DNA from 3 places in the Aneurinibacillus sp. UBA3580 genome. Region 3 is predicted to be linked to each of the others. Evidence: riboswitches for the same ligand, from Rfam matches in the RefSeq annotation. Region 3 holds a riboswitch; each other region holds the start of a gene.
What was found. Region 3 has a riboswitch for S-adenosylmethionine ahead of B2899_RS09035 (sugar ABC transporter substrate-binding protein). Riboswitches for the same ligand answer to the same signal wherever they lie in the genome.
Positions count from the first base shown of each region.

Region 1: another riboswitch for S-adenosylmethionine. It lies ahead of B2899_RS01990 (homocysteine synthase); the one in region 3 lies ahead of B2899_RS09035 (sugar ABC transporter substrate-binding protein).
Region 2: another riboswitch for S-adenosylmethionine. It lies ahead of B2899_RS16280 (MetQ/NlpA family ABC transporter substrate-binding protein); the one in region 3 lies ahead of B2899_RS09035 (sugar ABC transporter substrate-binding protein).

Region 1 is NZ_DFMZ01000009.1:27,455-34,342, reverse strand. It holds gene B2899_RS01990 (homocysteine synthase) at 140-1,438, opposite strand; SAM riboswitch class I at 1,692-1,795, opposite strand; gene B2899_RS01985 (helix-hairpin-helix domain-containing protein) at 1,888-2,574, opposite strand; gene B2899_RS01980 (DUF2533 family protein) at 2,668-2,916, shown strand; gene comER (late competence protein ComER) at 3,019-3,855, shown strand; gene B2899_RS01970 (ABC transporter substrate-binding protein) at 3,888-4,898, opposite strand; gene leuS (leucine--tRNA ligase) at 4,991-6,888, opposite strand, start outside.
Region 2 is NZ_DFMZ01000117.1:160-11,093, forward strand. It holds gene rnhA (ribonuclease HI) at 32-466, shown strand; gene queG (tRNA epoxyqueuosine(34) reductase QueG) at 487-1,653, shown strand; gene B2899_RS16260 (methylated-DNA--[protein]-cysteine S-methyltransferase) at 1,719-2,255, shown strand; gene B2899_RS16265 (amidase domain-containing protein) at 2,415-3,353, shown strand; gene trmL (tRNA (uridine(34)/cytosine(34)/5-carboxymethylaminomethyluridine(34)-2'-O)-methyltransferase TrmL) at 3,467-3,931, shown strand; gene B2899_RS16275 (HAD family hydrolase) at 3,976-4,704, shown strand; SAM riboswitch class I at 4,788-4,901, shown strand; gene B2899_RS16280 (MetQ/NlpA family ABC transporter substrate-binding protein) at 5,052-5,900, shown strand; gene B2899_RS16285 (antibiotic biosynthesis monooxygenase family protein) at 6,411-6,716, shown strand; gene B2899_RS16290 (PrkA family serine protein kinase) at 6,962-8,860, shown strand; gene yhbH (sporulation protein YhbH) at 8,884-10,038, shown strand; gene B2899_RS16300 (SpoVR family protein) at 10,035-10,934, shown strand, end outside.
Region 3 is NZ_DFMZ01000055.1:19,804-31,961, reverse strand. It holds gene B2899_RS09090 (L,D-transpeptidase) at 1-407, opposite strand, end outside; gene B2899_RS09085 (M23 family metallopeptidase) at 413-1,453, opposite strand; gene lipA (lipoyl synthase) at 1,639-2,505, shown strand; gene B2899_RS09075 (YhcN/YlaJ family sporulation lipoprotein) at 2,546-3,571, opposite strand; gene B2899_RS09070 (YutD family protein) at 3,712-4,173, shown strand; gene B2899_RS09065 (hypothetical protein) at 4,235-4,564, opposite strand; gene B2899_RS09060 (DUF3055 domain-containing protein) at 4,638-4,913, opposite strand; gene B2899_RS09055 (DUF86 domain-containing protein) at 5,456-5,887, shown strand; gene B2899_RS09050 (helix-turn-helix transcriptional regulator) at 5,986-6,648, shown strand; gene B2899_RS09045 (ankyrin repeat domain-containing protein) at 6,861-7,373, opposite strand; gene mtnK (S-methyl-5-thioribose kinase) at 7,717-8,928, opposite strand; SAM riboswitch class I at 9,016-9,124, opposite strand; SAM riboswitch class I at 9,287-9,397, shown strand; SAM riboswitch class I at 9,488-9,596, shown strand; gene B2899_RS09035 (sugar ABC transporter substrate-binding protein) at 9,812-10,882, shown strand; gene B2899_RS09030 (sugar ABC transporter ATP-binding protein) at 10,955-12,158, shown strand, end outside.

The DNA.
Region 1 (6,888 bases), on a different contig from region 3:
GATTTTAATGGTGAAAAAGGCGAAGGCCTTTTTCTACATTAGATCTTTTTTCCTCCCTCTTCTCCCTCTTTTCTTTTTCTGATTTTCACAGAAAAAGGGGGAGGAAATGCCATCCTCGCCCCTTTTACCGCTTTTTCTATTATACTGTCGTCAATTGGCTTGCTTTAAGTGCCTGTTCCAAATCGGCAATAATATCATCCACAGACTCAATGCCGATGGAAAGACGGATCATTTCCGGAGACACGCCCGCACTTGCCTGCTCCTCTTCCGTCAACTGCTGGTGTGTTGTGCTTGCCGGATGAATTACGAGCGTCTTAGCATCACCCACATTGGCCAGATGCGAGAGAAGTTTCAGGCTGTTGATAAACTTCTTACCTTCTTCGACTCCGCCTTTGATACCGAATGTGAAGATGGAACCGGCGCCTTTCGGCAGATATTTCTGCGCACGCTCATAGTACTCGTTACTTTCAAGACCCGCATAGTTAACCCACTCAACAAGCTCGTGATTTTCCAGATATTGCGCCACTTTCTTCGCATTTTCCACATGACGGTCCATGCGCAGATGCAATGTTTCCAGCCCCTGCAAGAACAACCAGGAGTTGAACGGTGATATGGCTGCGCCCAGGTCACGAAGCAGCTGGACACGAGCTTTAATAATGTATGCCAGATTGCCTACCGCCTCCGTATACACTACACCGTGGTAACTCGGATCCGGCTCGGTCAATCCCGGGAATTTGCCGTTGTTCCAATTGAAATTTCCGGAGTCAACAATAACGCCGCCAATGGAAGTGCCGTGACCGCCGATAAACTTCGTTGCAGAATGAACAACAATGTCAACGCCAAATTCAAACGGACGGCAAAGATACGGTGTAGCGAATGTATTGTCCACAATAAACGGAATGCCATTCTCATGCGCAATGTTTGCCAATGTTTCCAGGTCGGTTACGTCCCCGCGCGGATTTCCAATCGTTTCGGCAAAGAGCGCTTTTGTCTTATCTGTGATTGCAGCCCGAACTTCATCTGTGTTCTCCGGGTTCACGAATTTCACTTTCAGACCGAATTTCGGAAGCGTATGCGCGAACAGGTTATATGTTCCGCCGTACAGGTTAGTAGATGCCACCACTTCATCCCCGGCCTGCGCGATGTTAAGAAGCGAGAATGTAATCGCTGCTTGTCCGGATGCGAGCGCAAGCGCGCCCACCCCGCCTTCAAGCTCCGCAATCCGCTTCTCAAACGTATCCTGAGTCGGGTTCATAATGCGGGTATAAATATTACCGAATTCTTTTAACGCGAACAGATTTGCCGCATGGTCAGTATCTTTGAATACATATGAAGATGTCTGGTAAATCGGAACCGCCCGTGATAGTGTAGCCGGATCCACTTCCTGTCCTCCGTGCAAGCATACGGTTTCGAAATCGAATTTGCGTTCTTCTGCCATGTTCAATTTTCCTCCTCTATTCTGTAAAAATTGGAAGCAAGAAGTTGAGATGTGTAAGATTCAAGCTAATGTTGAAAAGGCATACGCCTTTTTCAGCATTAGAATCTAACCTCGTCCCTTCCCCTTACCTTCTTGTCATTGATTTTTCAGGCGGGCAAACGCCTGCAACATTAAGAGATTTTGAGCGCTGCGAACCAAAATAAAATCCCTCTTCTTGGAAGAAGAGGGCTGGATGCTCAGGTATGTACCATCGCTCTCATCTTCCAAAGCATACTGCTTTGCTGGAATTAGCACCTTGCACTTCGTGCCGGTTGCCGGGCTTCTTCGGGCCAGTCCCTCCGCCGCTCTTGATAAGAGATTGCTTATGAAATTCGCTTGTTATATCTGTGCTGTTCTTGTTTGTAATTATAGCCTCACTATTCCGACCTGTCAACTTAATTCGAAAATTTTTATTGAACAAAAATTTTACCCCTCATTTTTTCCAGTGTCTTTGGGCCGATACCTGAAACATTGGTCAGCTCATCCACCGTTTTGAATGCTCCGTGTTCTTCTCTATACTGCAAAATGGCCGCTGCTTTTCCCGGCCCTATTCCCGGAATCGTTTGCAGTTGCTCGGACGTTGCCGTATTCAGATTCACTTTATCTCCTTGCGCCGCAGTAACCATCCCGCTTCCATTTTCACTGGCCACCATACCGTCCGTTACCGCCTGCGGAGCCTTCTCTCCCTTCAACGGTATATACAGCATCATTCCGTCTTTAAGCGGCATGGCCCCATTCACCTGCTTGGCATCCGCTTCCGGAAGCAGACCTCCCGCCATGCCGATCGCCTGATAGACACGCGCATCCCCCGGCAGTGTATAGACGCCCGGATTTTTTACCGCACCTTTGATATCTACAATAATCGAGACAGTCATCGAAGAGGAGGCTTCACCTTTCTGTATCGGTTGCTCTGTTTGCCCGGCGACTTCCGACTCTGACATCGCAGACGTCTGCATAGCCGGTTTCACCTCTGTGAAGGCAAGCGTCTGTTCTATAGTTTCGTTATTCTTGTTATAAAAATAAATACTACTACCTAAAATGAGAAGACATATACTACTAATAATCCACTTTTTCCTGGCCACCAGCAGACTTCTCATTATGCTTACCCCTTTGCTTGTGGTTTTTTTACAGATTACCTATAATTTTTATATAAACATTCTGAATGGATACGAAAAAAGGAGGATGTAAAAATGAGCGTTCATAAAGCCATTACTGCCCACTCAGCCAAACAAGCTGAATACATTACACTGTACCGGAAATTGGATGCCATGCGGGAAGCCTGGATCGAGAAGGCGGTAGAGCAGTGCAAAAATGGAGAAGAAATCAATGTCGAAGAAATTAACAAAGTAACCGAGCAAATTAACCAGCTGGCACAGCGTTATCACCTGCCACCGCGCAAAACTGTAACAGTTGATATGGTACGGGATATATGCAAATAATTACCGTATATCGGTATTTTAGCACAATTGGAAAAATATGTGTACTGAATTCCCCAATCTCTCCATACACATTAAACAATTATAATCGCCGGGGGGATTCAGATGCACATTGGCTTTATTGGAACGGGAAGTATGGGAACGATTCTCATCGAAGCCTTTATTGAATCCGGCGCCGTACCGCCCGCTCACATCATTGCCTCGAACCGGACGCCGGAAAAGCTGCGTGCGCTCGCATCTAAACACACTGCGCTTAGAACCGGAACAAATACGGTCGTCGCACAGGAGGCGGACGTGCTGTTCTTATGCACCAAACCGCTTGAATACAGAACGGTACTGGATGAAATTCAACATGATTTGACCCCCGATAAACTGCTGCTCTCTGTCACCAGCTCCGTCAATGTGCAGCAGTTGGAGGCTTATACCCCCTGCAAAGTGGCCCGCGTCATTCCAAGCATTACCAATACAGCGCTCAGCGGAGCTTCGCTTGTGACGTTCGGAAGCCGTTTCCATGATGCCGACCGTACAAGGTTGATTACGCTGTTATCTGCCATCAGCACACCAATTGAAATTGAAGAACAGGACACCCGTATCTCTTCCGACATTGTTAGCTGCGGCCCTGCCTTCTTCAGTTTTCTGCTGCAGCGTTTCATTGACAGCGCGGTGGCGAAAACAACCCTTACGGAGGAGCAGGCGACGAAGCTGATAACAGAGATGATTATCGGACTTGGGCGCCTGCTTGAAGACGGACGTTTTTCCCTGCCAGCTCTACAGGCCAAGGTGTGTGTACCAGGCGGCGTAACCGGTATTGGTCTGCATGTACTTGATAAGGAGACGCGGGACGTATTCCTCCACCTAATCGAAGCGACTCACCGCAAATTTGATGTGGATGTTCTTGAAGTAAAAGAGATGTTCGCCGACAAAAAAAACTCCTTCCACTAAACGGGGAAGGAGTCTTTTCACATCTGCACCGGTTATTTGACAACCTGGGCATTCGCTTTCAATTCGTCAGGGACGGACAATCCAAAATTCTTGGCTGCAGCTTCATTCATGACCAACTGTACGTCTTTCAGCGTTTCCACCGGCATGGAACCCGGCTTCTCGCCTTTCAGTACGCGGGACGCCATTACACCGGTTTGCCGGCCAAGCTTATAATAATCGATGCCGTAGGTGGCTACTGCGCCGCGCTTTACCGTGTCGCTGTCGGAAGCGAACACTGGCACCTTAGACGCCTTGGCTGCGGTTAGCAGCGCTTCAAACGAAGATACAACCGTGTTGTCGACAGGAATAAGAATGGCATCCACCTTGCCCACAATCGACTCGGTACGCTGTTTTACTTCGTTCGAGCTGGACACACCGGCTTTTTCCACCGTTACTCCCAGCGCTTTGGCCGCTTCCTCAATCATACCCACCTGTACTTCGGCATTGACCTCGCCCGTGTTGTAGATCACACCAAGTTTTTTCAAAGAAGGAATAAACTCTTTCACAAGCTGCACCTGTTTATCCATTGGAGATACATCGGACGTGCCTGTAATATTTTCCGCCGGTTTATCCAGCGCCGGCACAATCTTGGCTGCCACCGGATCGGTTACCGCAGAGAATACAACCGGAATCTCCTTCGCCTGCTGGGCAACCGCCTGTGCAGACGGCGTCGTAATCGGGATAATCAAATCCTTCTTGTCCGCTACCATCTGCTGGGCAATTGTCGCCACATTGTTCATATCGTTCTGGGCGTTCAGATATTCCAGCTGCATCGTCTCCCCGTCTTTAAATCCTTCTTCTGCCAGCTGGTCAATAATTCCTTTGCGAATCGAATCAAGCGCCGGATGCTCGGCAATCTGCGTAATGCCGACCTTAACCTTCTTCTCCGGGCTTGCCTGTTCCGCCTTCTGCTGCACGGATTCCGTTTTCGTCGCCTGACCGCACCCTGCCAGGGCGAGCAACATCGCCACAAGCAAAGCTATGATAACCTGCACTCTTCTCATCTTCTCTCTCCTCCGTACTCTCTCATCTCAAATTTTAAAGCTTGAATGCTCTTCAAAAGTATAGCACGCAAGGTATCAAAATTCTATAACATTTATCCCACAACAATATTCACGAGCTTTCCGGGAACGGCGATGACTTTACGGATTGTCTTTCCGGCCGTCAACTCTTTAATCTTCTCGTTTTCGTTCGCGATCGCTTCCATCTCCTGCTTGGTCGCATTCGCTGGAATTACCATTTTCTCGCGTACTTTACCGTTAATCTGCACGACGATTTCTACTTCATCAAGCACGAGAGCGGACTCGTCAAATGCAGGCCAGCTTTGATGATGAACGCTGTCTTCGTGGCCGATGGTACGCCACATCTCTTCGGTAATATGCGGCGCGAACGGTGCAAGCAAGATAATCGTGCTTTCAACCGCGTGTGCCAGCATGCCGGGATCACCATCTTTCGGGTATGCATAGATTTTGTTGACGAGTTCCATAATGGAGCTAATCGCCGTATTGAATTGACGGCGCTCACCGATGTCCTCGCTCACCTTTTTAATTGTAGCATGTAGCGTCCGGTTCAAATCTTTGGCGGCACTATCGGACAGATTGATTTGCGGATGAGTTGCCACTAAGTCGGCATGGTTATCCACCATACGCCATACACGGTTGAGAAAACGATAGCTGCCCTCCACCCCGCTGTCGCTCCATTCGAGATCCCGATCCGGCGGAGCCGCGAACAGGATAAAGAGGCGTCCGGTATCTGCACCATACTTAGCGATAATTTCGTCCGGACTGACGACGTTGCCTTTCGATTTGGACATTTTTGCGCCGTCTTTCAGTACCATGCCCTGGGTAAGCAGGCTCTTGAACGGCTCCGTGAAATTTATCATCCCCGCGTCATACAACACTTTGGTGAAGAAACGGGAATACAACAGGTGCAGAATCGCATGTTCGATACCGCCGATGTATTCGTCTACCGGCAGCCATTTGTTCGCTTTTTCCGAATCAAACGGGATCTCATCATTTTTCGCATCGGTAAAACGCAGGTAATACCAGGAAGAATCAATGAACGTATCCATCGTATCTGTCTCCCTGCGTGCATGGCCACCGCAGGACGGGCAGGTTGTGTTGACAAACTCTTCGGACTTGGCCAACGGGTTGCTCATCCCGTCAATGACGACATTCTCCGGTAACATCACCGGCAAATCTTCTTTCGGCACCGGAACGATACCGCAATCATCGCAGTAAATTATCGGAATCGGCGCTCCCCAGTAGCGCTGGCGGGATACGAGCCAGTCGCGCAGGCGGTAGGAAACGGTCGCCCCACCCAATCCATTCTCTTTTAGATGCTCTGCGATTTTCTCAAGCGCTTCACGGTTCGGCATTCCGTCGAATGAACCGGATTGCACCAGTACTCCGTCTTCCGTATACGCTTCCGTCATCGTCTCGTTTGCATCAAATGTTTCACCTTCCGGCACGATGACCCGCGTAATCGGCAAATTGTACTGACGTGCAAAAGCGAAGTCACGCGTATCGTGTGCAGGTACCGCCATGACCGCTCCTGTGCCGTAATCCATCAATACATAGTTGGCAATCCAGATCGGCACATCCTGGCCGGTCAGCGGATGACGGGCATACGCGCCGGTAAACATGCCTTCTTTCGGCGCATCGGCCGCAGTCCGGATAATGTCGGATTCTTTTTTCGTTTTCTCGATGAATGCGAGCACATCCGCTTCGTTTTCTTTGCCTTTCACCAGCTTGCGCACAATCGGATGCTCCGGCGCCAGAACCATAAACGTCACGCCGTACAGCGTATCCGGACGGGTAGTAAATACGGTCAGCTTCTCGCCTGCTTCCGGCACGTCAAACGTTACCTCGGCACCGGTGCTGCGCCCGATCCAGTTGCGCTGCATCGTTTTGACCTTTTCCGGCCAGCCAGTCAATTGATCCAGATCGTTCAGCAGGCGATCGGCGTAGTCAGTAATTTTGAAATACCACTGCT
Region 2 (10,934 bases), on a different contig from region 3:
AAAACTAAATTACGTAAAATGAGGGACAAGAATGAAAGAGGTTATTATTTATACAGACGGCGCCTGCTCCGGCAATCCGGGACCGGGCGGCTGGGGTGCCGTACTGCTGTACGGAAAACATCGCAAAGAGATGTGCGGCAGTGAGGACAATACCACCAATAACCGCATGGAATTAAGGGCGGCAGTAGAGGCGCTTAAGACGCTGAAAGAGCCTTGCAAGGTTTTGCTGCACAGCGATAGCGCTTATATGGTCAACTGTTTTCAGCAGGGCTGGTATAAAGGCTGGATGAAGAACGGATGGAAAAACAGCAAAAAACAGCCGGTAGAAAATCAGGATCTGTGGAAAGAGCTGCTTGCGCTTATGGAAGTGCACGATGTCCAGTACATCAAAGTCAAAGGCCATGCAGACAATGAATTGAATAACCGCTGCGATGAACTGGCTACAGGAGCCATTGTGCGACGGTAAGAAGAAGAGGAGGTGGCAGCATGGAACAACAGCATGAGATGACAGCAACGGATTGGAGCCGCCTAAAGCAAGGAGTTATCCGCTACGCACACGATATTGGAATTGATAAAATCGGGTTTGCCGCGGCAGACCCGTTTCTGGTATTAAAAGAGAGGTTATATAAGCATCGTGAACTCGGCTACGAGTCAGGCTTCGAAGAGAAAGACATCGAAAAAAGGGCGCATCCGGAGCATACCCTGCCAGAAGTAAAATCCATTATCGCGATTGCTTTGGCTTACCCGTCCCGCATGGAATCCCCGCCGAAGTCAGAGCAAGGGAATTATCGGGGGATTATGGCGCGTGTGTCCTGGGGGGAAGACTATCACCACGTACTGCGTGACCGATTGAAGAAGCTGGAACAATTCCTTCATGAGAAAGTGCCCGGTATCCGAACAGAAATCATGGTTGATACCGGGGCGCTGTCGGATCGCGCCGTTGCAGAACGCGCGGGACTGGGATGGGTCGGTAAGAATACATCGCTGATTACCCCGGAATTTGGCTCATGGGTATACCTGGGTGAAATGCTGACGAGCGCTCCGTTTCCACCCGATCAGCCCGTGATAGAAGATTGTGGAGATTGTACGCTCTGTATTGATTTCTGTCCGACAGGAGCGATTGTGCAGGGAGGACAGCTTAATTCCCAGCGCTGTGTTGCGTTCTTGACCCAGTTGAAAGATGAAATTCCCGAAGAATTCCGGCCGGCTATCGGGAATCGTCTGTACGGTTGTGATACGTGCCAGCAGGTTTGCCCGAAAAACCGGAAACTCAATTTTACGCATCATCCGGAATTTACACCGGACCCGGAAGCGGCCAAGCCGCTGCTTAAACCGTTGCTCACTATCAGCAAGAAGCAGTTTGCATCCACATTTGGACGTACCTCCGGTGCCTGGCGGGGCAAAAAGCCAATTCAGCGAAACGCGATTCTGGCGCTTGCGCACTTTAAAGACAAAAGTGCTGTGCCGGACATCATTCGTGTGTTGACAGAAGACGAAAGACCGGCGCTGAGAAGCACGGCGGCCTGGGCGCTGGGGAGAATTGGCGGTGATGAAGCCATTCTGGCTTTAAAAAAGGCGAAAACCCGAGAAAAAGAAGAAACGGTCCGGCAAGAAATCGAAAAGGCGCTCCTAAGCCGGGAAAATGTCGAATGATTATACTGGATTTCTTCTTTTTGCCCGATGTAAGATGATAAGAAGATGCAAAAGGGAGGGATTGGGTGAAGTCGGAAGTTTTTTATACCGTATATCAAAGCCGGCTCGGGCCGATTACGTTGGCCGCAACAGACACGGGGGTATGTTGGGTGGAATTCGGCGAAGGAGATGCGACGAAACTCTCGTTAATGCGGTGGGCGAAAAAATGGCTCCATACGGAGAACATTACCTACGCACCTGAGGTCTTTCTCAAAGCGACGGAACAATTGGACGAGTATTTTGCAGGGGAGCGCCGGGAATTTACCCTTCCTCTTGACGTATATGGCACCCCGTTTCAAAAGCTTGTATGGAATCAGCTCCGGCAAATTCCTTACGGTGAAACTAAATCCTATAAAGATATCGCTCTTGCAATTAACGCAGCCAAAGCGGTGCGTGCCATAGGGGGAGCTAACAATAAGAATCCGCTGTCCATCTTCGTTCCTTGCCACCGGGTTATCGGCTCGAACGGCGCACTGGTCGGTTACGGCGGGGGATTGGACATTAAAGAACATTTACTGCAGCTTGAAGGTGTGTTGGAACGATCGGAAGTCGGTTTGACATAAGAATATACAGAGAAGAAGGGATGACGGCGCTTCTAATACGAAGTGCAGCCATCCCTTTTATTTTTACGGGGGAAAGTATAGGAAAGCTACAGGGAATTCGTGCTCTACGGACGCATATACATATTTTGAAATCATTGGATTGCGGAAAGGGGAAGCATAATGACAACCTGGAGAAGTGCACTTGAGAAATATTTAGAGTGCCGGACGAAAGGATTGGTTGTAGAAACAGATGATTTCTTCGATTGTGTAAGCGCGGAGCAGGCGAAGCGGGTAAAAAGGTACAGCACTTTCCGCTGGGAGCAGTTGAACCAACGAAATGCACGTCCGATAAAAAGCAAAGTGCAAATTCATACCCTGCAGGTAGAAAGAGAAATGGAAGATGAGGTTGTCGTTCGGATTGAGGCGAGGGAATGGTACGCCTATCAACTTGAAAGAAGGTGGCATGAGCAGGAGAAAGAGATGCAGATGCGTGTGATTCTACATCGCCCGCAGGATAAATGGTTGGTGGTGCATGAAGAGAAAATTCCGCATGAAGCAGCCATCCCTGTTTTTCATCAGTATGAAAATACAGAAGCTGAAGACAAGCGGCAAACGAAAACAGATCAGAACTATTCATATAATCGTCTGCAGGCTATCCGGTATGCGGAAGCGTGGTGGAATGACTATAATCCGCAGTTCCGTCATTTTGATGTAGACTGTACGAATTTTATCTCCCAGTGCCTGTATGCGGGCGGTATTCCTCTACAGGTGACGGGTAGCCGGTCGAATGGCTGGTGGTATCGAGGCGGAAACAGTCCATCGGCACTCTGGAGCTTTAGCTGGGCCGTGGCTCATAGCTTTCGCTGGTATTTGGAGAAGGGGCGTATTAGAACGGAGACGAAATCGAGTGCGGATCAGCTATCGCTTGGGGATGTCATCTGTTATGATTTTGACGGTGATGGACGGTGGCAGCACTCCACCATTGTTGTGGCTAAAGATGGCCGCGGTATGCCGCTTGTTAACGCGCATACGACGAATAGCCGTCACCGGTACTGGGACTATCGTGATTCAACCGCTTATACACCGAACATTCAATATCGATTTTTTCATATTTTATAAGGGACGGAGCCGGACGATGCTCTGTGGAGCTTGCTTCGGTATAGTTTGAATGGCTGTTCATGTATGTTGATTGGCATTTTTGTGCTATGATAAAACATGAGGTGAACAAGTGAATGGCGTTGAATATCGTGCTGCATGAGCCGTTAATTCCGGCCAATACGGGCAATGTGGCCCGGACGTGTGCCGCAACCCGTACGAAGCTCCATTTGATTGAACCGCTCGGATTCTCGACAGATGACCGGTATTTAAAACGGGCAGGGCTTGATTACTGGCACGCGGTGGACATTACATATTACCAGTCTTTTGCTGACTTTGCGGCAAAGCATTCGGACGGTCGTTTTTTCTTTATCGAAACGAGCGGTAACAAATACCATTCCGAAGTAAAGTACAGGGATGGTGATTTTTTTGTTTTCGGTAAGGAAACGACGGGTATTCCCCAGGATATCCTCTCGCAGTATCCCGAGCAAATCATTCGAATTCCAATGGGAGACGCAACCCGATCGCTGAACCTGTCCAATACCGCTGCGATTGTACTGTATGAAGCGCTAAGGCAAATTGGATATCCCGGTATGAAATAGAAGATAAAGCAGGAGATAAGACGATGAAAGAAGGGGAGCTTTGTATGGCAAAGAAAGCAATATTTTTCGATTTGGACGGAACGCTGCTGATGCTGGATACGGAAGCGTTTCTGAACCGTTATATGAAGCGGCTGGGGGAATATACCGCCCACCTCGTCGATCCGGAGCTGCTGGTCAAGTCCGTATGGAATGCGACAAAGCAGATGATGAAAGACGCTGGAGCGGAACGTACAAACGAAGAAATTTTTCGGGAACATTTTCTTGCGGCGTGCGGTGTGGAACAGGGGGATATCTGGCCGTTATTCGATAAATTTTATTCGGAAGAATTTCCGCTGCTGAAAGAAGATATTGAACCGCATCCATACGCGCTGAAAGTAGTAGAAGAAGCGAAAAAACAGGGCTACAGGCTGGTTGTTGCTACGAATCCGGTATTTCCGGGGATAGCCATTCGGGAGCGTATGAAGTGGGCCGGTTTGCTAGAGAATGACTTTGAGCATGTTACTATTTTTGAGACGTCACACTATTGCAAGCCCAATCCGAAATACTTCCTGGAAATCTGTGAGCGTATCGGCATCAAACCGGAAAACGCAATTATGATCGGCAACGATATGCAGCAGGATATGGTGGCTGCAGAAGTTGGATTGAAAACATTTTTGGTCGAAGACTACAAAATTGATCGAGGTGTACCGCAGCACCATGTTGATGCGCATGGGACGCTGAAAGAGCTGCATGATCAGCTTGTCAATCGTACGGGAATTTTTTCTTGCGATTGACAATATATCTTTTATTAAAAAAATAATTGACAAGTATTTAAAAGATGCGTAATATAATTTTCAGTGCAACTAAATATGCATCTCGCTTATCGAGAGAGGTGGAGGGACTGGCCCGATGAAGCCCGGCAGCGGATTTTCCGTGTTACGGAGAATGCTGTGCCAATTCCAGCAGGATATTCTATCCTGACAGATAAGAGTGTGGTATAAATGTGAAATAAACCCTCTCTGGTCTGCCGGAGAGGGTTTTTTGTATTACGTATGCAGGGCCCGCATACGTGGTGCAAATAGCAACTTGATTAGACACACGAGTAAATAAAAAGATAATTGGTAGTGAAGAGGGGGAACAGATGATGAAAAAGTGGATCGTAGCAATGATTCTGCTGCTTACTGTTGGTGTACTTGCAGCATGCGGAGGCGGTGGCAATAACAGTGACCAAAAAGCTGACGGTAGTGATCAGAAGCAGGAAACAAAGAAAATTGTTGTAGGAGCAAGCGCCGTTCCACATGCGGAAATTCTTGAACATGTAAAAGATAAATTGAAAGAGCAGGGCGTAGAAATGGAAGTAAAAGTATTCGATGATTATGTGCTTCCGAATACTGCACTTGAAGAAAAGCAAATTGACGCGAACTACTTCCAAACGGTTCCGTATCTTGATGAGTTTAACAAAAAGCACAACACACACATTAAGGCATTAGACGGCATCCACTTAGAGCCGATGGGCCTGTATCCTGGTAAAGAAAAAGCGGCCGAGCCGAAGAACGGCGCAGTTATCGCTATTCCGGACGATGTGTCGAACGGTGCGCGCGCACTCAAACTGATCGAGTCCAAAGGTTGGATTAAGCTGACACCGGGCAAAGAGCTGAACAGCCTGTCCAAGCAGGATATCGTAGAAAATCCGCATAACATCCAAATTAAAGAAATGCAGGCATCTATGCTGCCGCGCGCGATTAACGAAGTCGACTACGCAGTTATAAACGGAAACTACGCGATGGAAGGTGGTCTGACATTCGACCAGGCGCTCGCGGTAGAGAAGAAAGATTCCGATGCGGCGAAGACATTCGCGAACATCGTAGCCGTTAAAGAAGGCGACGAAAACCGTGAAGAAATCAAAAAGCTGATTGAAGTACTGAAATCCGAAGATGTGAAGAAATTTATCGATGAGAAGTACAAAGGCGCGGTTATTCCTGTATTCTAATGATATGGAAGACAAAAAAGGCAAAGAGCCATTCGCTCTTTGCCTTTTTCTGTGAAAATCATGAGAAAAGAAGGAAAGGGAAGAGGAAATAAGATCCAGGGGGGAAAAAGGCGTTCGCCTTTTTCCCCATTGCAATCATCCTCTCGTTCTCTTCTCTCTTTCCCTTCGTACCCCAAAAGTCAGCGCCGCCCTTCCCACGATTTTCATGTCGGGGTTGCGGCTGAGATGCCATGGTGGTTTTTTGCTGATTTATAGACCCCAAGTCTTGTCTTCATTATATCCAGCCGTGAAAATTGCGCCAAGCACCAGGAATGTAACTCCTAAAATAATTGCCATTTTCTATGTCTCCTCTCCCAAGAGTACTTTTCACTTTATTATACCTCATATTTTAACTATTGGAACATATGGAAACACGGTAATCTTGACAAAGTTTGTACGCTTGCAATTGGAAAAGCACAGATGGATTTGCTATAGTGAAAGGGATTGATATTTTATGGAGGTGGGCTCACCATGTACGTTGTCATGAATGTACTGCATGTTCCGGCCGCGATGAAAGGCCGCATGGGAGAAATGTTTGCCAAAAGCGCGGAGCGTATGCGCAATGTTCCTGGCTGTCTGGAGTTCCAGTTTTTAAGCGCAAAAGAAGGGGACAAGCAAATCGTGTACACGAAATGGGATAGCGAAGAGTCGTTCAAAGCGTGGACCGAAAGCGAAAGCTTCCGTCAGGCACATGCACATTCCTCCGATAACAATCCGGCCACCGGCTCGCAGTTGGAAATTTATGAAGTAATGCACGGGGCTACATACGAGAAATAAAGACATAAAAATAGGGCTGAGGTGAGCTATATGCGCATCTCAGCCCTATTTTTACAGAAAAATCTTATGTTTTAGTCTTCTCCTTTGCTTTCTATCGCTTTCCTTCTCTTCTCATCTGATTGCGTAAGCGTCTTGGGCGCTAAAGCAGGCAGATATTTAGCATGTCACCTGCATGTGTGGAATAGGATAGTAAAAACGCATCCCTGACTGACCATTCTGAACGAAGAAAAGGAGAGGAGTGCCCGATGGATATCCTGAAGCGGATTGCAGAATACCGTACACGCGAAGAACAGCTAGTTTGGGAAGGGACATTCGCCGAGTACCTTGAGATTGTTAGGAAAAATCCGCACGTTGCCCAGACCGCACATTCCCGGGTGTATAACATGATCAAGCATGCCGGGATTGAACATAATGAGGATGGAAGCAAGAGCTATAAGTTTTTCAGCCGAGAAATTTACGGATTGGACCGTGCAATCGAGAAACTGGTAGAAGAGTATTTCCATTCCGCCGCCATGCGCCTCGATGTAAGAAAACGCATCCTGCTGTTGATGGGACCGGTCAGCGGCGGTAAGTCCACTATTGTCACCATGCTGAAAAGAGGCCTTGAGCAGTTTACACGCACCGAACAGGGGGCCGTGTACGCCATTAAAGGTTGTCCGATGCATGAAGACCCCCTGCACTTGATTCCTAATGAATTGCGTCCGGACATTGAGAAAGAGCTGGGCATTATTATCGAAGGCAATCTATCGCCCTACAATCAGATGCGCCTAGACACAGAGTATGGCGGACGGATTGAGGATATGCCGGTCGAACGGATCGTCTTCTCGGAAGCCAAACGGCGCGGCATTGGAACGTTCAGTCCCTCCGATCCGAAGTCGCAGGACATCGCCGACCTTACCGGCAGCATCGACTTCTCGACGATTACGCAGTATGGATCTGAATCTGATCCTCGCGCGTACCGTTTCGACGGTGAGCTGAATAAGGCAAACCGCGGCTTAATGGAATTCCAGGAGATGCTGAAGTGTGATGAGAAATTCCTCTGGAACCTTCTGTCGCTGACGCAGGAAGGGAACTTCAAAGCCGGTCGCTTCGCGCTGATCTCAGCCGACGAACTCATCGTCGCACATACGAACGAGTCCGAGTACAGAACATTCATCAGCAACAGGAAGAATGAAGCTCTACAATCGCGGATGATTGTCATGCGTATTCCGTACAATTTGCGAGTTTCCGATGAGGAGAAAATTTATGCCAAATTGATTAAGCAAAGCGATCTCGGTCATGTGCATATCGCTCCGCATTCGCTGCGCGCCGCCGCAATCTTCTCGATTCTTACACGTTTGAAAGATTCTAAAAAACAAGGCGTTGACCTGCTTAAGAAATTGCGTCTGTATAATGGGGACGCTGTGGAGGGATTCAAAGAATCGGACATTAAGGAATTGCAAAATGAGTTCGCTGATGAAGGGATGTCCGGCATCGACCCGCGCTATGTCATTAACCGTATCTCCAGTGCGCTTATCCGCCGCGATACCGAATGCATCAATGCGCTTGACATTCTGCGTGCCCTTAAGGATGGATTGGACCAGTCACCTACCATTACGAAGGAAGACAAAGAACGATATCTTACTTTTATCAATGTCGCACGCAAAGAGTACGATGAGCTGGCCAAGAAGGAAGTGCAAAAAGCCTTTGTCTACTCATACGAAGAATCCGCAAAAACGCTCATGGATAACTACCTCGACAATGTGGAGTCGTACTGCAATAAAACAAAAGTGCGCGACCCCATTACCGGCGAAGAAATGGATGCAGACGAAAAACTTATGCGCTCGATCGAGGAGCAGATTGGCATCTCCGAGAATGCGAAAAAAGCATTCCGCGAAGAAATCCTTATTCGTATTTCGGCTTACGCACGCAAAGGCAAACGTTTTGACTACAACAGCCATGAACGTCTGCGCGAAGCCATCGAAAAGAAATTGTTTGCCGACTTGAAAGACGTGGTGAAGATTACGACGTCCACCAAAACGCCGGACGAAATCCAGCTCAAGAAGGTCAACGAAGTTACCGCGCGTCTGATCGACGAGCACGGATACTGCCCAATTTGCGCAAATGAACTTTTGCGTTATGTGGGTAGCCTTTTGAACCGGTAAGCGGTGAAAAAGGGGGAAGCCGCATGAAACATGAACCACCGTTTATTATCTCGCGGGAAGACTGGTCGCTGCACCGTAAAGGCCATCAGGACCAGCAGCGTCATCAGGAAAAGGTTCGGGAAGCGATTCGCAAGAACCTTCCCGACCTTGTCAGTGAAGAAAATATCATTATGTCGAACGGACGAGATGTAGTGAAGATTCCGATCCGTTCTCTTGATGAGTACCGTATTCGGTATAACTACAACAAAAGCAAGCATGTCGGTCAAGGGAACGGAGATTCCAAAGTGGGCGATGTCATCGCCAAAGAAGGAGAGCCTGGTCAGGGGCCCGGCAAAGGACAGGGCGCGGGCGATCAAGCCGGCGAAGATTATTATGAAGCTGAAATCTCGGTCGAAGAGTTGGAAGAAATGCTGTTCTCTGAAATGGAGCTGCCCAACCTCCAGCAGAAGCAGGAGGACGATGTAGTCATCACCGACATTCGGTTCAACGACATCCGCAAAAAAGGATTAATGGGCAACATTGACAAGAAGCGTACGATACTTGAAGCACTGCGCCGAAATGGGCTTGCAGGTCACAAAGGCATCAAAAACATTACAAACGAAGATCTGCGTTTCAAAACATGGGAAGAAATTGTCCAACCGCATTCTAACGCGGTTATTATCGCGATGATGGATACAAGTGGCTCGATGGGGGCGCTGGAGAAATACGTGGCACGTAGCTTCTTCTTCTGGATGGTTCGTTTTCTGCGTACAAGATACGAGAAAGTCAACATTGCCTTTATTGCGCATCATACGGAAGCGAAAGAAGTGACGGAAGAAGCCTTTTTCTCCAAAGGGGAGAGCGGCGGTACCATCTGTTCTTCCGCCTATCGCAAAGCGCTTGAAATTATCGATCAGCGGTATCCGCCTTCGCTGTATAACATTTATCCTTTTCATATTTCGGACGGTGACAACCTGACCTCAGATAACGATCGCTGTGTGAAGCTGGTAAAAGAATTGATGAGCATAAGCAATATGTTCGGCTACACTGAAGTAAACCAGTACAACCGTCATTCTACATTAATGTCTGCATATAAACATATTAAAGATCCGAAATTCAAATATTGCATCGTCCGCGAAAAAGGAGAGGTCTACAAAGCATTAACGACCTTCTTCGCGAAGGAGGCGGCTACAACATGACAGGAGAAGAGATGCGACAACTGGAGCGGGCGGTTGACGAGATTACCGAGATCGCCAAAGGATTCGGGCTTGATTTCTACCCGATGCGCTATGAAATCTGCCCGGCGGATATCATCTATACATTCGGTGCATACGGCATGCCGACCCGTTTCTCGCACTGGAGTTTCGGTAAATCGTTTCATCGGATGAAATTGCAGTATGATTTGGGACTAAGCAAGATTTATGAGCTGGTCATTAATTCAAATCCATGCTACGCGTTTCTGTTGGACGGTAACTCGCTGATTCAAAACAAATTAATCGTGGCGCACGTACTGGCGCATTGCGATTTCTTCAAAAATAATGTCCGGTTCAGCCGGACGAACCGGGATATGGTAGAAAGCATGGCTGCGACGGCGGAAAGGCTGCGTCAGTATGAAATGCAGTACGGAAAAGAGACAGTGGAAGAATTTCTGGATGCGATATTGGCGATTCAGGAGCACATTGATCCAAGCTTGATCCGCCGCCATTTCAGCTGGGCGGAAGATCCGGAGCAGGCGAGGAGCGCGCTTGCCGCTCATGGTAAGCATCCGTATGGCGATCTGTGGCTGCTGGATGAGGAAGAGCGGAAGCGCAGGGAGTCCGCAGAAGAAGAAGCGAAGAAACGGACAGAACGCTTCCCGCCCGATCCTGAAAAAGACCTGCTGCTGTTCATCGAAGAATTCAGTCCCCGTCTGGAGAACTGGCAGCGTGACGTACTGACGATTATGCGCGAAGAAATGCTATATTTCTGGCCGCAGATTGAGACGAAGATTATGAACGAGGGCTGGGCTTCGTATTGGCATCAGCGTATCCTGCGGGAGATGGATTTGACGGAAGACGAGACGATTGAATACGCCAAACTGAATGCCGGAGTCGTT
Region 3 (12,158 bases):
CGGATGCAGCCCTGGCTTACATGATGACCAATACTGGCAGGGTTATTCGTACCATGGATGCCGTACTTATAACCACCTGTCCCCGGTACGTTTAGCCCCAGCCAGCGTGTGCCCAGTGGGTTCTTCGGACTTCCACCAGGCACATTTTTCGGCAGGTACCATGGTTTTTCTATTCGTGTAACGATTGTAAATTCTCCTTCCGGCGTCAAGCTTTTGTTTTTTCCGGTCGCTACAGGGAACACATAGACGGGAATGTCATTTAAAAAAATAGTGAGCCGGTTGGTCGATTTATTGATTTCGATGAATACCTCGTCTTCCAGCGCAGACCCGGAAGAAGGAAACAAGAGGAGAAAAGAGAGCAGTACAGAAGCAAGAATAGGAAGTGAAAGATGAAGAAATTTACGCATATGGCTTACTCACTTCCTTTACTTTTCTTCTTTTTCTTTGCTTTGTACTCTTCTCTTTCCCAACGCTTTAACAAAGGATACGGATCGTATGAGTATTCCGCTTTGCCGTTATCCCGATAAACACCATAATGCAGATGCGGCGGGAATTTGCCGGAGGTGCCAGGCTTTCCGTAGCCCGAGCTACCGACATAGCCGATGATATCCCCGGGTTGTACAATGTCTCCGACTTTAAATTTCTTATTGAAGCCGTTGAGATGGGCGTAGTAATGATACAGCGAATCAATATCGCGGATGCCGACACGCCAGCCTCCATAAGGGTTCCAACCCATTGTCTCGATAACGCCGTGCCTGGTGGCGCGGACAGGTGTGCCGTAACCGGCAAAAATGTCCGTCCCTTCATGAATACGCCGTCCTCCCCAGCCGCGCGGGTCTCCCCAGGTGCTGCGATAGCTGTAACTATAGTGAAGCGGAACAGGAAACGCACTACCGACCAGGTGCAGACGGTTATGGTAACGGTAAAGGGATGCCAGCTCAGAGACGATTTCTACGTTTCTATCCCGGGCATAATAATTCCACAGTGCGATGCGGATGTCGTCCTCCGTATAACCGAACCCGCTTAGATAGCTGGCCATCGTATAAACGGCGTCGAGGTCATTATCGGGACTGGCTTTGCCGTCCCCGTCTCCGTCTTTGCCCAGGCCGCCGAAAAACGCGATGCTTGCCGGATTGGTATCATCGGAATTAGGATTAAGAAAGCCACACCATACTTCGGGTGTGAAGGCAATGCCAATTTTGCGTGCAGAAGAAGCGGCGCTTCCTTCGGCCTCTTTCTTCTTTGGATTTTTATGGATGCTGCGCTCATACTGATCAATCGCTGCCAGGTAATACCACGGAATGCCGGTAATGGCTTGCATGTGTTCAAACAGCAGTTGCCGTTCCCGATATAAGGCTGCTGTTTCCGATGTTCCGGAAGAGGCGGCATGAGCAGGAATTGAAATCGGGAACAGGCTTAAAACAATAAGAAAAAGTAATGCTTTGTACCACATAACATCCTCCCAAGATGAAAAGTCTTCGCCTTAGTGTGCGCAGCAGAACTGGTTTTATATGTGGAAACCGTAGCCTTACGCACAGGTTATGGCCCATTGCGGAGACGTTTGGAATTGCTTTACCGGCCGCGCTTTTTTACAATAGGGAAGAAGGAAAACGATAAAAGAATGGAGATGAGCGCTTCATGGCAGAACGGAAGCCGGAGTGGCTGAAAATCAAACTGAATACGGGCGAGAACTTCAAAGAGTTGAAGCGGATGATGCGTGGCAAGACGCTGCACACAGTTTGTGAAGAAGCGCGCTGTCCGAACATATATGAGTGCTGGGCGAACCGTACCGCCACTTTTATGATTTTAGGTGATATGTGCACGCGCGCGTGCCGGTTTTGTGCGGTCAAAACAGGCCTGCCGACCGAACTTGATTTAGCTGAGCCGGAACGCGTAGCGGAAGCGACGGAGCAGATGGGACTTAAGCATGTCGTCGTAACTTCCGTAGCGCGCGATGATTTGAAAGATGGCGGCGCATTAATTTTTGCTGAAACGATTCGAGCGATTCGCAAGCGGGTCCCTTTATGTAGTATTGAAGTATTAATTCCTGATTTCCTGGGCAACTGGGATGCGCTGAAGATTGTGATGGATGCCAAACCAGACATCTTAAATCATAATATTGAAACGGTGGAACGCCTTTCAGACCGTGTCCGGTCCAAGGCGAAGTATAACCGGACGCTGGAATTATTGTCCAAGTCCAAAGAGTTCCAACCTGATGTTCCGACCAAATCGAGCATCATGATTGGTGTTGGGGAGACAATAGAGGAAATTATTGCGACGATGGATGATCTTCGTCGTATGGATGTTGACATTTTAACGATCGGTCAGTACTTGCAGCCGACACCCAAACACCTGCCGGTTAAGAAGTTTTACCATCCGGATGAATTTGCGAAGCTGAAAGAAGAAGGGTTGAAGCGCGGCTTCAAACATGTTGAATCCGGCCCGCTTGTGCGCAGCTCCTATCATGCACACGAGCAGGTTGAATCGGCTGCTAAAGCGCTATAACGAAAGCAAGCCCTGCCGCGTAACACGGCGGGGCTTGTCGTTATTTCTTCATGTGATGCATTTGCATCGGCATACCGGACTTGCTGGTACTGGATTTGTTCGACTCGTTGTTCGTCGACAGTTTGTGCATGGTATTGGCCTGGTGGCCAATCATTTGTTCGAACTGCTGGTCGGTTTTCGTACCCATCTGCATCGCATTGTTGTGTACTTTTGTAATTACATTTTGGTCGTTTGTTGTGTACACTTTGTAGTAACGCGGAGATACGTTTTCGCAGCCTTTCTGCACTTTCTCCAGTGTTTTCTGGGCGTTAGCCGGGCTTAAGCCGGAAGTATCGCAGCCGACGAAAATCTGGTTATCCGTTGTAAGAACCGTTGTGCGTTTGACACCAGGTACCTGCTTGGCTACCCGGGCTACGGCCGAAGCCAGCATCTGGCGGTCGACATAGACGTTTGGTGTAGCCATATCGTAATTGGCCTGTCTTCCTTGATACAGTGTGCTGTTGTTCGGTGCAGTCCGGTTCTGCACAGTCGTACCGTTGTACGTACGGCCGGTAGCTGTCTGATTATCACCGAGGTGAGCATAGCCAATATTTGGCTGGTTGCTGCGTGTCATTACGTTGTAATTTTGGGTGTACGGCTTATAAATAGAATACTGCTGCGCGTTATATCCCGTCATACCGTTTGTGCCATACAGTCCGGTTGTACCATACGTTCCTGCTGTGCCATACATGCGCTGGCCATTATTGTTGACACCCAGATCATTCATGCCTTGTGTGCGCATGATTCTGTCCCTTGAATCGCGCAGAGCACTCGGGCGATAATTCGTCTGGTCTTTAATAATGCCATTACGGTACGTATCGTAGCGCCCATCGCCAACATTGTTGTAGCCGATAGCATTGTTGTAACGGTGATATTTATCGTAACCCGTTATGGTACCGGTCGGGTTATTCGGCCCGACATTCATTGGGCGGTATTGATTCGTGCGGGCATTATCCGCCGCAGGAGAGCAGGCAGCGAGCGAAACGGCAAGGCTTACTGCGGAAAGCACTGAGAAGAATTTTTTCATTGTTCCACCTCCTATCCTGTAGGTTGCCCGGAGGTGGCGGGAGTTTTCGTGGGAATTTTGTGTGCCGTGCAAGAAATTGTGGTAAAATAGGAGTCGCGCGCCACCATAGTGTTACGGTGGCCGGAGAGGAGGCAACTGAAGTGATACGGGTCCAGGACCAGGTCTACGAGTTGATTGAGGAAAATAAAAACGGGTTCAACCAGGAAGCATTCAAAGAGCGGTACAGTGATGTTCTGGCCAAGTTCGACTACATCGTGGGCGACTGGGGATACGGTCAGCTTCGGTTGAAGGGCTTGTACGAAGATACGAATCGCAAAGCGCCGTTCGATGCACGAATTAGCTTTTTTGACGAATATATTATAGAATATTGCAATTTCGGCTGCGGATATTTCTTGTTAAAGAAAGTGAAGCAGGCAAGCCGCTTGGAAGAGACGGAAGAAATCGAACAGCTGGAAGACGGAGAGCTGGTAGATAAAGCGGACGAGAAGCAGCCCCGAAGCAAGGATGGCAAACGTCGGGATAAGCGCCGTCCCCGCTCCCGCCGCGGCAAGCCGAAAGAGCAGAAGGACAACAGGGAAAAACAACCTGCGCATATAGAGTAAACAGAGTAAAAACGGGCATGATGGCAGAAAAGGAAATCTGACATGGATGCCCGTTTTTCAGCTACTCTCTTTGTTCATGAGTCATGCCCGTTTTTACTTCATTGAGCATAGGCTCTTCGTTCTCCGCAGGGTTGTCGTGCGTCGGATGTCCTCCGGGATCCTGGCGTGGAATGCCTTCATGCAACGAACGGTATTCATACGCAAACGCGGACTGAGCCTTTTCTCCGGTATCCCACGAACTTTTACCCAGGAACGGGTGCGCGAACGCGGCCGTACCATACGGACCTTCCGGGAATTCTTCCGGATAGCGTGTATGAATCACGCTCTCTTCCGTTTTCAGCGGGCGAAATTGTTCTTCCTTCTTATCCGGCAGAGCTTTTCTCCAAAACAAAAAATCCCCTCCTTCGTGAATAAATAAAGGATAGGGATAGTATCTACTAAAGTATACAGCTTATGCAGAGGAATCAGATGCTTAAATACAGGAACTCCCGCAACTCCTTCGCTTCCGCTTCTGTTATGTTGAACGCTTCTTCCAAATAGCCCGGCTCATCCAGATCTTTCTGGCCGAGAATCGCCATTCGGTGCGTCAGAATGTTGAGTACCAGACTCTTGCCGTAAAAGTTTTTCGTTTTAATGATTGCGATATCGTGGCGGGCTTCTTCACCCATAAAGCTTACGTATCTTGTTTTTGTCTCTTCCGTATGATCATACAGAAACGTCCAGTCTCCGTGTTGTGCCATGTGTTTGCCTCCTGTGAGTTGTATTTACTGCATATGTTAACATGCTTTCGTGGGCGGAATCATCATGTATATGCCGACAATAGTAAAAAGTTTATCAAATGTAATTATATGATAATTGAACAGGGGCGGCAACGTTCAAACGTGTTCCATTTTTCTGTGAAAATCATGAAGAAAGAGGGAGAAGAGGGAGGAAAAAAGATCTAAGGAAGAAAAAGGCCTTCGCCTTTTTCCTCATTGAAATCCTCCCCTCATTCTTTCCTCTCTTTTCCTTCGTACCACAAAAGTCAGCCATCTTTCCCATTATTTTCATGTCGGGGTTGCGGCTCATCGGTCCTGGCGATTTTCTGTTCATATGTATCTGCTTTGAGTCATGGTATACTGTGGTGAGAGGCTGAAATGGTCAAGGAGTGAACAAAATGGAAATGGAGAATATTATGCAGGGTGTAACAATTTTCACTTTGCTTATTCTAACATTCGCGATTACAATTATCGCATCAAAACGAAAAAATAAAAAGAACGGAAAATAGGAGTGGAGCATACGGATGTACCAGGTCAATGTGGAAAAAATCGAAGAGCATTTATCCTATCTTGAGCAAGTTCTCGTCGATATCGCCCCGAAAGTGAAAGAGGGAGCGGGCGCGCCTGCGGACTCGCTGACGGTGCTGGCGCTTGAGCGCGCACTGCATATTGCGCTCGAAACCATAGCCGATGTCGGCAATTACTTAATTGATGGTTTTATTATGCGCGATCCCGGCAGTTATGAAGATATCGTCGATATTCTTGAGGATGAGAGAGTGGTTGATAAAGAGATGGCAGCCGGACTAAAGACAGTGGTTACGATGCGCAAAAAGCTGGTTACAAACTATACAAGTGTGGACAAACAAGAAGTATTTGCCCTGTTGGCTGCCCAGTTTTCCCATCTTGAACAATTTCCGGTACGTGTGCGTGATTATTTGAAGCAGGAGTTGTACTAAAACGATAACATCGTCACTATAGTTTTTATATTATATTGTATAGAAATTTACTTACCTCATAAAATCGGGTACAATATAGAGGAGGAAGGTGAGGGAAGATGAATAAAGACAAATCCTCTTCTACGCGCAATCAAATTTTGCATATGCTGAAGATGAAAGGCTCGATGACAGTGGGCGATATGGCGCAGGAACTGGGCATTACCGAGATGGCTGTGCGTCGCCACCTGAATACGCTGGAGCGGGATAATCTCATCCAGGCGCGCCTGCTGCGCCAGGCGATGGGCCGGCCAACCAATGTGTACTCCCTGTCTGAAGAAGCCGATAATATGTTCCCTAAGAATTATCAGGATTTGACATTGGAATTCCTTAATGATATTGCAGAGCTGCAGGGAGCGCAGATGGTAGAAGCGCTGTTTAAGCTTCGCCAGCAGCGCCAGGAGAATTTGTACCGCGATATTGTGCCTTCCGACAGCAACTTTGAGAAGAAGCTAGAAGCACTTGTGAAGATGCAGAACGAAAAGGGCTACATGGCTGAATTGAAAAAGGATGAAAAAACCGGCAAATATATTTTTGTGGAAACGAATTGCCCGATTTCAACCGTCGCCAAAGAATACACATACGCTTGCAATTGTGAAAAGACGTTGTTCGAGAATGTGCTGAACGCCGAGGTAGAGCAGGAGCAATGCATGGCGACCGGCGGCGATAACTGCGTATACATCATTAACGAAAAAGACGGAAAAGGCGCAAAGGAAACGCGTTAATGCCGAAAAAATGAACAAAGAAACGAACCGCACAGACCTTTATGGACTGTGAGGGTATTTTTTGCGGTATAGACACTTATGCCGCTGCTGACTTTAATGGTGCGAAGGAAAAAAGAGGAAGGGATGAGGAGAGGATTTTAATGGTGAAAAAGGCGAATGCCTTTTTCTTTAATTTAATAAACGTTCTTTCTGCTATACAATATTATACCTTCTTACTCCTTTGCACCTGCATCCTTCAATAACTTCTCAATTTCTGGGAAGTTATTACTTTTAGCGAGGGCGAGTGGAGTTTCGCCGTTATCATTTTTAGCATTGATGTCTGCTTTGGCATCTATAAGGACTTTTACAGCATCGGTTTTTCCTTTTTGACTACCCCAGTGTAACGGAGTTTGACCACTTTCATCTGCTTTATTAACGTCAGCTCCCTTTTCAATAATTTGTTTAATTATTTCAGGATCTCCTACTTTTGTGGCGGCAGTTAATAAGGTACCATACTCAGGCATTTCATAATTAGGTTCTATATCCTCTTTTAAAGCATTAGAAACCGCTTGCTTATCTTCCTTATTTATTGCTGAAAACAATTCTTTATAAAATGATTTCTCATCTTTCATTGTTTCCGGTTGATGAGTAGTTCTTTCTTGTGAACACCCAAATGCTAAGGCACTCACTAAAAAAATGAATAATAAAATAATACCTTTCTTTGCTAACCCTATCTTCTTTTTCATAAAAATCATCTCCAGACTTTTAAAGTTAAACTTTATATAATATATTGAAAATAAGGGAATAAAGACCGATTTGGCCCCCATTCCCGTGAAACAATTATGTTACATTACCATGTTGTATTTCCTTTTCCGATTCCAGTACTAAAAGTCCAAGTCGATCCTGTAGTCGATCTCTTCCCATAATCTGCTGAAAAAGGCGGCCAGAAGAGCCGCCTAACCCAAAAAAGAGAAGAAAGGAATCAAAAACAAGAAAAGGGGCTGTCACCCATCCGTCTATTTAGACTCTGGGTCATCCATCCATTCGTAAGCGTAAGCGAAGAAAACCGCCTGCGAGTTTTCCTTACTGTTAATTTTGTACGGCGGAGGCGGCGATCAGCTTAATGACATCGTCGATGCCGCTCAGTGTACCGCGCTGGAGGACAAGCTCCTGTCCGATACATAGAGCCAGCGTTTCGCCTTTGGCACGCAGCGCCGGATCGGCGATGCTCTCCAGGTCTGAGACGTGCGCCAGGCCGATGACACGGCGCATCATTTTGCAGCCCGCGTAGCCTGCGGCGTCTTTCAGTACATCAAGCAGGTAGGCATCCAGGTATCCCGGTGTTTTCGCATAAGGCTCCTGCGCCTGCTCTTCCCATAAAGTGCGGAATTCAGTTTCAAACACGCGCCATACTTCCGATACTGTCTCCAGCAGATACGCCTGGTACGCTTCGCGCTCCTGCGGGTCCGGCGTATGGCCTTCATGTGCCGCGTAATTGAGCAGCAGGTTAGCAATGACGGCTCCGATATCGAAGCCCATGGGGCCATAATAAGCGAACTCCGGGTCGATGACTTTCGTATCTTGCTCTGTCACCATGATGCTTCCGGTATGTAAATCACCGTGCAGCAATGCCTGACCGAGCGTCATGAATCTTTCTTTTAGCCGGGCAACTTCAAGCTTAAGCTCATCGTTGCTCCAGATGCGCTGGACCGTATTGGTGATGAGCGGATTGTACGCATTGGACGGATCGTCAAGGAACGGGTACGTAAATACAAAATTCTCCGTAATATTGCACAATTCCGGATTGGTAAAGGAAGCGGCTTTCCGCTTCTTCTCAAGCGGGGACATCGCAAGATCTGAAGTCAGGAACAGCGTACGCGCCAGGAATGTTCCGATTTGCTTTGCGAAGTTCGGATAGCGTTTTCTTTCCACCAGCCCTTTGCGCATAATCTCATAATCAGACAGGTCTTCCATGACGATAAGAGCCAAGTCGGTGTCATAGTGATAGACCCGTGGAACGGACCCCGGGCACAGCTCATTTTCCAGAATCAGCGCCTCGCTTTCAATGCGTGCGCGATCCAGCGTAAGCGGCCAGGAATCGCCGATAACGCGGACATAGGGAAGCGCCTGCTTGAAAATAATGCTTTTGCCGGACGGCCCTTCATCTTTGATATGAAACACGAAGTTCAGATTTCCGTCGCCGATTTCACGGCTGACAAGCCGGGCGTCCTGCGGGAACAAGCTCGGAATCTTGCGGGCGTATTCAACGGCCTCTTGTTCGGTAAGTGTGCGGTAAGACATCTCTATTTCCCCTCTCTGTCGGTTTTTCTATCAAATAAAAATAAAAACCCCTCTTTGCATTTGAAAGAGGGGTAGACGATCATCTTAACCTTATCTTTCAGAATGCGAATTCTGCAGGAGTTAGCACCTTACCGCTATAAGGCGGCAGGTTGCCGGGTTTCATCGGGCCAGTCCCTCAACCATCTCTCGATAAGCGTTATTCGTATGTGATTACATTACTAAAAATGTAGAACGCTTTGCTTGATTTGTCAAGCAAATGTAAACAGTCCACTGGTTGAGAAAAATTTTGAAAAAGTAATTGACACTCTCATACAATCCGGGTATGATTAGTTTCATTAAGAATAGTGAAAATAAAACACACTTATCCAGAGAAGGCGGAGGGATTAGGCCCGATGAAGCCCGGCAACCTGCTTGTATCCGTACAGGCAAGGTGCTACTTCCTACAGGACGATGTTCTGAAAGATAAGGATGTGAAGCCAATGCACAGGTACCCTCTTTCAGACATGGAAGAGGTTTTTTATATTTTTTATGTATTAATAATGTTTTTGTCATAAACATGTTCTCATCGAGAGAAGGCGGAGGGACTGGCCCGATGAAGCCCGGCAACCTGCCTGTATTCGTACAGGCAAGGTGCTACTTCCTGCAGGAGAGATCCTGAGAGATGAGAGGCAGCATCCTGTGAACTGAAGCGCCTCTCTTTCAGATGCAAAGAGAGGCGGTTTTCTTTTTTCATATGGTTGTACAACCATATGAAGAGAAGGATGGAGGGATAGAAGATTAGAGCTAGCGGTGGAAAAAAGCGAATGCTTTTTCTCATCTACAACTACCTTCTGTCTTTTTATCTTCTTTCTAAAATTTTTAAATGATAAGGGGAGTTTTTGAGATGAAGAAAAAAGTACAAATCCTTTTCTCTGCGTTCCTGATCGCAATACTGGCAATTGTGTCCAGTGCATGCGGCACGCAGAGTGCAAGCACGGGAGAGCAGAACGGCACGAAAGGCGCAAATGCAGCCGGATCGCTTGCAGGCAAACGAATTGCGCTTGTTATGCAGATGAACCTCGGTACATTTTCTGCTCAATACATAAGCGGGGTGAAAGAGGAAGTTGGAAAGTTTGGCGGACAGGTCACGGTGTTTGCGTCTGACGGAGATTTAGCGCGCATGGCGGCCAATGTAGATGCAGCCATTAATCAGAAGTTTGATGCCATTCTTATCGACCACGGCACACCTGAAGCGCTGCAGAATGGTGTTCAAAAGGCTGTGTCAAAAAATATTCCTGTTGTGGTATTTGATGCTAATATAAAGGTTCCGGGCGTTACTGTTCTTCAGCAAGACGATCAGGAGATGGCCAGGTCCGTGCTTGATAAGCTGGCGAAAGACAGTGGCGGCAAAGCGAATATCGTTAAAATTTGGGTAGCGGGATTTGCTCCGATGGAACGTCGCCAGGTGGCGTATGAGGAGTTCATGAAGAACAATCCGGGAATCAAAGAAGTAGCGGCATTCGGATCGGCTACGGCCAATACGGCGCTAGATACACAGGCGCAGATGGAAGCCGTGTTAAAGAAGTATCCGAATAAAGGCGATATTACTGCAGTATTCGCTGCCTGGGATGAATTCGCAAAAGGCGCAACCCGGGCAATTGAACAGGCTGGCCGTACGGAGATTAAAGTCTACGGTATTGATATGAGCGACGAGGACTTGCAGATGATTCAAAATCCGAAGGGACCCTGGGTAGCCTCCGCGGCCGTAGATCCAAAAGATATCGGCCGGGTTCAAGTACGCTATGCATACCAGAAGTTGCATGGCGATAAAACCCCGGACAACGTTGTGCTGAAGCCAGTACTCGTAACGAGAGAGCAACTGCCTGCTGAAAAAGTGACGACTGATACGTTGAGCAAGCATATTAAAGATTGGGGCTCAAGCCAGCAGGGCATTGTTGATTGGATGAAGAAGTAAGCTGTTTTCCCACCGGTTCGGGCGATCCGGTGGGCTTTTATCTGAACGAAGGAAGAAATGGAGGAGAACCGTATGGCACAGACGGCCGTAGAGCTGCGCATGCAGAATATAAACAAATCGTTCGCCGGAGTGCATGCGCTTAAACGTGTAGACTTTGCCGTGCGCGGCGGAGAGATTCACGCGCTGCTCGGAGCGAACGGAGCCGGAAAGAGTACGCTGATGAAGATTCTGTCCGGCGCGTACCGGGCGGACGGCGGAACCATTCAATTAGACGGGCGGACGCTTGCCATCGCAAGCCCGGCTGACGCGAAGGAAGCGGGGATCCACTGCGTATATCAGGAGGTGGATACGGCGCTCGTTCCGTCGCTTACCGTATGCGAGAACATTCTGCTGGATCGGAAACCGGGAAAGGGAGGCGCGCGCTGGATACGCTGGAACTCGCTGTACCGGGAAGCAGAAGCGATTCTACGAGACATTGGCTATGAGATTCCGGTAAAGGAAAAAGTGGAAAACCTTACCCTTTCAGAAAAACAGATTGTCCTTATTGCCAGAGCCGTATCCCAGCAGGCCAAATGCGTAATTTTCGATGAACCGACCGCTCCGCTGAGCATAGAAGAAGCGGAACGGTTATTTGAAGTAATGAAGCGTCTCAAGATGGGTGGTGTGGCCTGTATTTTCATCTCGCACCGCCTGCCGGAAATCATGGCTGTATGCGATCGGGTCACGGTGATGCGGGACGGGCGCCACGTGTGGACGAAAAGGACGGAAGAGATTGAGATTCCGCATATTGTTGAAGCGATGCTGGGCAAGTCGTTTCAGGAGGAGTACCCGAAGGTTGCTGCCAGGATTGGTGAAACGCTGCTTGAGGTGCGCGGCGTGCGCCGGGGCGTGAAAGTGCGCGGCGTTGATTTTCATGTGCGCAGTGGTGAAGTCGTCGGTATTGTCGGTCTGGTGGGTGCAGGCAAGACGGAGCTGTCCCGTCTGCTGTTCGGCGCGGATGTGATGGAAGGCGGGGAAATTGTGCTGGGTGGACGGAGTGTACAGCTGCGCGAGCCGCGGGATGCGGTCCGGGCCGGAATGGTCCTCGTGCCCGAGGAGCGGCGCAAGGAAGGAATTCTGGTTGAGGAAAGCGTGCGAAGCAACTTAACGCTGCCTATCCTGAAGAAATTTACCGCAGGCGGATTTATCCGCCGCCGTGAAGAGAAGGAACACGCGCAGCATATGATCCGTGAACTGGGGATCAAGACACCGGATGAGGAAGAAGCGGTCGGTTATT